DNA from 2 places in the Streptomyces sp. NPDC050287 genome. Region 1 is predicted to be linked to the other one. Evidence: riboswitches for the same ligand, from Rfam matches in the RefSeq annotation. Region 1 holds a riboswitch; the other holds the start of a gene.
The links. A riboswitch is a leader RNA that binds a small molecule or an ion and turns the genes downstream of it on or off. The one in region 1 is predicted to bind S-adenosylmethionine.

Region 1 (3,369 bases):
CCGCGGCGGACCGTTCCTGGCCCGAGGTACTGAGCGCGCTGCTCGGCGGGCGGGACCTGAGCGCCGCCGACACGGCGTGGGCGATGGACCGCTTCATGAGCGGCGAGGCCACGGACGCCCAGATCGCGGGCTTCATGGTGGCGCTGCGGGCCAAGGGCGAGACGGTCGAGGAGATCACCGGCCTGGTCGAGGCGATGTACGCGCACGCGCAGCCACTGGACATCCCCGGTCCGGCCGTCGACATCGTCGGTACCGGCGGCGACCGGGCCAGGACGGTGAACATCTCCACGATGTCGGCCATCGTGATCGCGGGAGCCGGGGCGAAGGTCGTCAAGCACGGCAACCGGGCCTCGTCCTCGGCGAGCGGCTCCTCCGACGTGCTGGAGCAGCTCGGCATCAACCTGGAGCTGTCGCCCGAGGGCGTGGCGCGGGTGGTGGAGGAGGCCGGGATCACCTTCTGCTTCGCGGCCAGGTTCCATCCCTCGATGCGGTTCGTCGGCGCGGTCCGGCGGGACCTGGGGATTCCGACCTCGTTCAACCTGCTCGGTCCGCTGACCAACCCGGCCCGGGTCACCGCCTCGGCGGTCGGCTGCTTCGACACCCGGATGGCGGGGCTGATCGCCGGCGTACTGGCCGAACGCGGCTCGTCCGCGCTGGTGTTCCGCGGCGACGACGGCCTCGACGAGCTGACCACCACGGCCACCTCCCGAGTGTGGATCGTCCGCGACGGCAAGGTCGCCGAGGAGGCCTTCGACCCGCGGGACGTCGGCCTCGACCTGGTTCCCGTCCAGGCGCTCAGAGGGGCCGACGCCGCCTACAACGCGGAGGTCGCCCGCCGCCTCCTGGACGGGGAGCAGGGCCCCGTGCGGGACGCCGTCCTGCTGAACTCGGCGGCCGGTCTTGCGGCGTTGGAGCCGACCGGGGCGCCGCTGACCGAGCAGATCCGGGCCGGGATGGAGAAGGCGGCCCAGGCCATCGACTCCGGCGCGGCCAAGCGGACGCTGGAGCGTTGGGCGTCCGCCAGTAACGCCTGACGACCGCGCGCGCATGTCCCGCCATCCGGACACGGGTTGCGGGACAGCGATCACTCACGTACTTTTTCTGACCAGGTCATGAGTGACAGTCATGAGGCCCCGGCCGACTGTCCGGCAACCCTCCGTCCGTGGCGGGGTGCCCCGGGTGAAGACCAGGCCGTAGGCAGCGAGGTCTACGGCAAGCGCGGACCCCTCGCACTCGTTTGAGTGAGCGCGGCCAGGGGTCCTGGTCGTCGAGGAGCTTTCCGTGAGCCAGCGAATGCGATAGGGCCGCAGAGCCCCGCCTCCGCATCCCCCTTCATCCTTCCCGCGCTTGAGCCTCAGTCGCTCGCGTGGTGAATACGCCTGCCTCGTACGGGAGTTCAGCCATGTCCGTCTCCACCGCTGCCGCCGCTCAGACTGTTTGTGCCCCGCTGCCCGTTCTGGGCCGGGATGTCACCGTCCCGCTCGTCACCGGTGGCGAGGTCACCTACGCGGCGCTCGACTACGCGGCCAGCGCCCCCGCCCTCCAGCGCGTCTGGGACGACGTGGCGGCGTACGCCCCGTACTACGGCAGCGTCCACCGCGGTGCCGGGTACCTCTCGCAGCTGTCCACCGACCTCTTCGAGAACGCCCGCCGGACGGTCGCCGAGTTCCTGGACTGCCGCGCCGACGACCAGCTGGTCTTCACCCGGTCCACCACCGACTCCCTGAACCTCCTCGCCGCCGCGCTCCCCGCCGACTGCCAGGTCTTCGTCTTCGAGACCGAGCACCACGCCTCGCTGCTGCCGTGGCAGGACGCCCACGTCACCTACCTCGACGCCCCGCGCACTCCGCGCCAGGCGGTCGCGACCCTGGAGCGCGCCCTCGCCGCCCGGGACCCGCACGGCCCGGCCCTGGTCTGCGTCACCGGCGCCTCGAACGTCACCGGGGAGCTGTGGCCCGTACGGGAACTGGCCGCCGCCGCCCACGCGCACGGCGCCCGGATCGTCCTGGACGCGGCCCAGCTGGCCCCGCACCACCCGGTCTCGGTCCGGGACCTCGACGTCGACTGGGTCGCCTTCTCCGGACACAAGCTGTACGCCCCCTTCGGCTCCGGCGTCCTGGCCGGCCGGGCCGACTGGCTGCGCGAGGCCCGGCCGTACCTCGCGGGCGGCGGCGCCAGCCGCAAGGTCGCCCGGCGCGAGGACGGGGGAGTGGACGTGGAGTGGCACGAGAGCGCCGCGCGGCACGAGGCCGGGTCGCCCAACGTCATCGGCGCCTACTCCATCGCCGCCGCCTGCAAGGCGCTCACCGAGGCCGGCTTCGACACCCTGGTAGCCCGGGAGCAGCACCTGATCGGGAAGGTGCGGGCCGGCCTTGCCGCGGTGCCCGAGGTCCGGATCCTGTCCCTCTTCGGCGACGAGGCCCCGCGCGTCGGCGTGATCTCCTTCGTCGTCGACGGCTGGAACAGCTCCCACTTCGCCGCCGCCCTGTCCGCCGAGTACGGCATCGGGGTGCGCGACGGTCTGTTCTGCGCCCACCCGCTGGTCCGCACCCTCCTCGGCACCGGCCCCGAGGCCCAGGGCGAGTGCGGTGCCCCCGAGGCCGCCCCGGGCGAGAAGTCCCTGAACGCCATCCGTGTGAGCTTCGGCGCGGGAACGCCGGACGAGCACGTGGAGCGGTTCGTGAACGCCGTGCGGGAACTGGTGACCGACGGCGCGCGGTGGAGCTACCGGACCGAGGACGGCCGCTGCGTCCCCGCGGTCTGAGCGGAACCTGCTGGTGAGGCGGTGTTCACGAGTCCAGCCCGATCGCGAACGCCGCCTCCAGGTCGTGCTGTGAGTACGTACGGAACGCCACGTGCGTGTCCGTCGCCTCCACGCCCGGGATCCTGCTGATCCGGCCGGGGATGATCTCCGCCAGGTCCTCGTGCCGCTTCACCCGGACCATCGCGATCAGGTCGTAGGTACCGGTGACGGAGAAGACCTCGCTGACGCTGTCCAGCGCGGCGATCGACTCGGCGATCTCGGGAATCCGGTCCACGCTGGTCTTGATGAGCACGATCGCGGTGATCACGGCTGGTTCTCTCCCTCGGGGGCCGGAGCTGGGGCGGTCCTCACTTTAGTCCCACGCCCGAAACGCACCCACGCGTAGCCGAAGCCCACCCCGAAGCCCACCAGGTGGGCCAGGTAGGCCACTCCCGGCCCCTGGGACGCCCGCCCGGCCGCCAGCCACTGCAGCGCCGCCCAGAACGGCAGCACCACCCACGCCGGGAAGCGCAGCGGCAGGAAGAAGAGGAACGGCAGAAGACTGGTCACCCGGGCCCCGGGGAACAGGTAGAGGAACGCGCCGAGGACCGCCGAGATCGCCCCGG
Region 2 (3,369 bases), on a different contig from region 1:
CCGCCGTCGGGCGCCGTGCCGATCTCCTCCCGCAGTGCCGCCATCCGCTCGTCCACGTCCGCCTCGCGCGCCCGCTCGCGCAGGAAGTCCGCGTCCGCGCCCAGCCCGTGCACCCCGACCCGGGTACCGCCGAGCCCGTCGGCGAACTGCTCCGCGCACGCGGTGAACGCGTCCGCCCAGCGGTGGGTCAGGAAACCCAGCCGGTCGGCGCCCAGCATGCCGCCGAGGACCTGCCGCGCCACGTCGTCCGGCAGCATCCGGAAGTACTCCGGCGGCGCCCACGGCGTGTGCGAGAAGTGACCGATCCTGAGGTCCGGGCGCAGCTCGCGGAGCATGCCCGGCACCAGGGTGAGGTGATAGTCCTGGACGACCACGGCCGCACCCTGCGCGGCCTCTTGCGCCAGCGCCTCGGCGAACGCGCGGTTGTACGTCTCGTACGACGCCCACTGGCGCCGGAACTCCGCGTCGAAGACCGGCTCCAGCGGCGTCTGGTACAGCATGTGGTGAACGAACCACAGCACCGAGTTGGCGATGCCGTTGTACGCGTCGGCGTGCACGTCGGCCGGGATGTCGAGCATGCGGACGCCCGTTTCGCCGACGCCCCGCCGGACCGCTTCCCGGTCGCCCTCGGACAGCGCGGAGCACACCCACAGGCTGCCCGCGTCCGAACCGATCGCCGACAGGCCCGAGACCAGCCCGCCGCCACCCCGTTTGGTGTGGAGCGAGCCGTCCTCGCGCACGTCGTACGAGACCGGGCCGCGGTTGGACGCGACCAGCACCTGAGCAGCACTGTTGGTTGACGCCATACGCCACAACCTAGCCCGGCCCGGAAACGCTCAAACGTACGGATCCCCTCCGCGGGGGGCCGGTGCGGTCCGTCAGGCGACCTTCCGCTCCGCGTACTCGGCGATCTCCGCCATCGGCGGCCGTTCCTCGGTGTCCACGGAGTAGGTACGCGGCTCGAAGCCCGACGGTCCCCGTTCGAACTGGGTGAGGGACGGCCGGATCAGGTGGCCGCGGGCCAGCCGGAGCTGGGCGGTGCGGTAGATCGCCGCGGACATCCGGCCCAGCGCCTGGCCGTCCTGGTGGCGGTGCTTGCGGACGCCGACGTCGACCTGGGCGAGGGCGTCCAGGCCCACCAGGTGCAGGGCGTCGATCAGCATGCCCAGCTCCACCCCGTATCCCACCGGGAAGGGAAGCTGTTCCAGGAGCGAGCGGCGGGCCGCGTACTCACCGCCGAGCGGCTGCACGAAACCGGCCAGCTGCGGCCAGTGCATGTTCAGCAGCGGACGGGCCATCAGCTCGGTGACCCGGCCGCCCTGCCCGGCCGCGCCGGCCAGGGGACGGTCGTACATGCCCTTGACGAGGTCCACCCCCGGGTCGGTGAGCAGCGGCCCCACGATCCCGGAGACGAAGTCGGAGGAGAACTCCTTCAGGTCGGCGTCGATGAAGCAGACGATGTCCCCGCTCGTGACCAGCAGCGAGCGCCACAGCACCTCGCCCTTGCCGGGGACGGTCGGGATACGGGGCAGGATGTCGTCGCGGTGGACGACACGCGCCCCGGCCGCGGCGGCCACCTCGGACGTACGGTCGGTCGATCCGGAGTCGACGACGACGATCTCGTCGACGAGCGGGACCTGCTGCATGAGGTCGTGACGGATCACGGCGACGATGTCGCCGACCGTCTCCTCCTCGTTCAGCGCGGGCAGCACGACGCTGACCGACTGTCCCGTGGCGCGTTTCGCGGCCAGGATCTTGTGGAGCGGGCGGTCGGTCTTCGACCAGGAGCGGGTGCTCAGCCAGCGCTCGACTTCATTCAGCACAGTGCGCGGCTCCTCTGCGTTCTCTCGGCGAGCTGCGATCCATGGTCTCCGACGGGCCATGTGATCCATCTCGCGGTTCGGACGGCTCACTCAACTGTCCTGGCCTTCGGTTACAGTCTTGAACAACGCTGATGACCATCGCATGTCGGGGTCGGCGTTCCGTTTCAACGATCAACAACTTCATACCGCTCATCCAGAGGGGCAGAGGGATACGGCCCGATGAAGCCCCGGCAACCCTCCAGCCGGTCTCGTAGCGATCACCGTCGATCGTTTTCGCGAGGCTCCCCGGCTAGGGAAGGTGCCAAATCCGTCTCACGGCGAGATGCGTCGTGAGGAAGATGAGGAGAAAGGGCCTCGCCTCACATGGCTGCGCAGACTGTTGCAAGCACCACCGACAGCACGGTCGACACCACCGACCGTACCGCCGGCTCCCCCGTAGACCTCGGCCCCGCCGCCGCGCTGAGCTGCCGCGAGTGCGGTCACCGCGTGCCCCTCGGCCCGGTCTTCGCGTGCGAGGAGTGTTTCGGCCCGCTCGAGATCGCGTACGACTTCTCGGCCTACGACACCGAGGAGCTCCGCAAGCGGATCGAAGCGGGACCCTCGAACATCTGGCGTTACGCGCCGCTGCTGCCCGTCCCCGCCGACGTGGCCACCAAGCCGAACATCAACCCCGGCTGGACCAAGCTCGTCAAGGCCGACAACCTCGCGCGCGAGCTCGGCGTCACCGGCGGACTGTATGTGAAGGACGACTCCGGAAACCCGACGCACTCCTTCAAGGACCGCGTCGTCGCCCAGGCCATCGAGGCCGCCCGCGCCTTCGGCTTCACGACGCTCTCCTGCTCCTCCACGGGCAACCTGGCCGGTGCCGTCGGCGCCGCCGCCGCCCGGGCCGGCTTCCGTTCCTGCGTGTTCATCCCGCACGACCTGGAGCAGGGCAAGGTCGTCATGGCCGCGATCTACGGCGGCGAGCTCGTCGGCATCGAGGGCAACTACGACGACGTGAACCGGTTCTGCTCCGAGCTGATCGGCGACCCGGCCGGCGAGGGCTGGGGCTTCGTCAACGTCAACCTGCGGCCGTACTACGCCGAGGGCTCCAAGACGCTGGCCTACGAGATCTGCGAGCAGCTCGGCTGGCAGCTGCCGGACCAGCTGGTGGTGCCGATCGCCTCCGGCTCCCAGCTCACGAAGATCGACAAGGGTCTGAAGGAGCTCATCGAGCTCGGACTCGTCGAGGACAAGCCGTACAAGATCTTCGGTGCGCAGGCCGAGGGCTGCTCGCCGGTGTCCGTCGCCTACAAGGCCGGGCACGACGTGGTCCGCCCGCAGAAGCCGGACACCATCGCCAAGTCCCTTGCCATCGGCAATCCGGCGGACGGGCCGTACGTCCTCGACATCGCCCGCCGTACGGGGGGTGCGGTGGAGGACGTCGACGACGAGCAGATCGTCGACGCGATCAAGCTGCTCGCGCGGACCGAGGGCATCTTCGCGGAGACCGCCGGTGGTGTGACGGTGGGTGTGACCCGCAAGCTGATCGAGAACGGTCTCC

Region 2: another riboswitch for S-adenosylmethionine. It lies ahead of thrC (threonine synthase); the one in region 1 lies ahead of ACIBK3_RS02330 (aminotransferase class V-fold PLP-dependent enzyme).

The regions. Positions count from the first base shown of each region.
Region 1 is NZ_JBITIY010000001.1:516,384-519,752, reverse strand. Features, by position in the region: gene trpD (anthranilate phosphoribosyltransferase) at 1-1,034, shown strand, start outside; SAM riboswitch class IV at 1,109-1,225, shown strand; gene ACIBK3_RS02330 (aminotransferase class V-fold PLP-dependent enzyme) at 1,403-2,764, shown strand; gene ACIBK3_RS02325 (Lrp/AsnC ligand binding domain-containing protein) at 2,790-3,071, opposite strand; gene ACIBK3_RS02320 (rhomboid family intramembrane serine protease) at 3,068-3,369, opposite strand, start outside.
Region 2 is NZ_JBITIY010000018.1:150,789-154,157, forward strand. Features, by position in the region: gene ACIBK3_RS41280 (trehalose-6-phosphate synthase) at 1-806, opposite strand, end outside; gene ACIBK3_RS41285 (glucosyl-3-phosphoglycerate synthase) at 879-1,823, opposite strand; SAM riboswitch class I at 2,010-2,168, shown strand; gene thrC (threonine synthase) at 2,187-3,369, shown strand, end outside.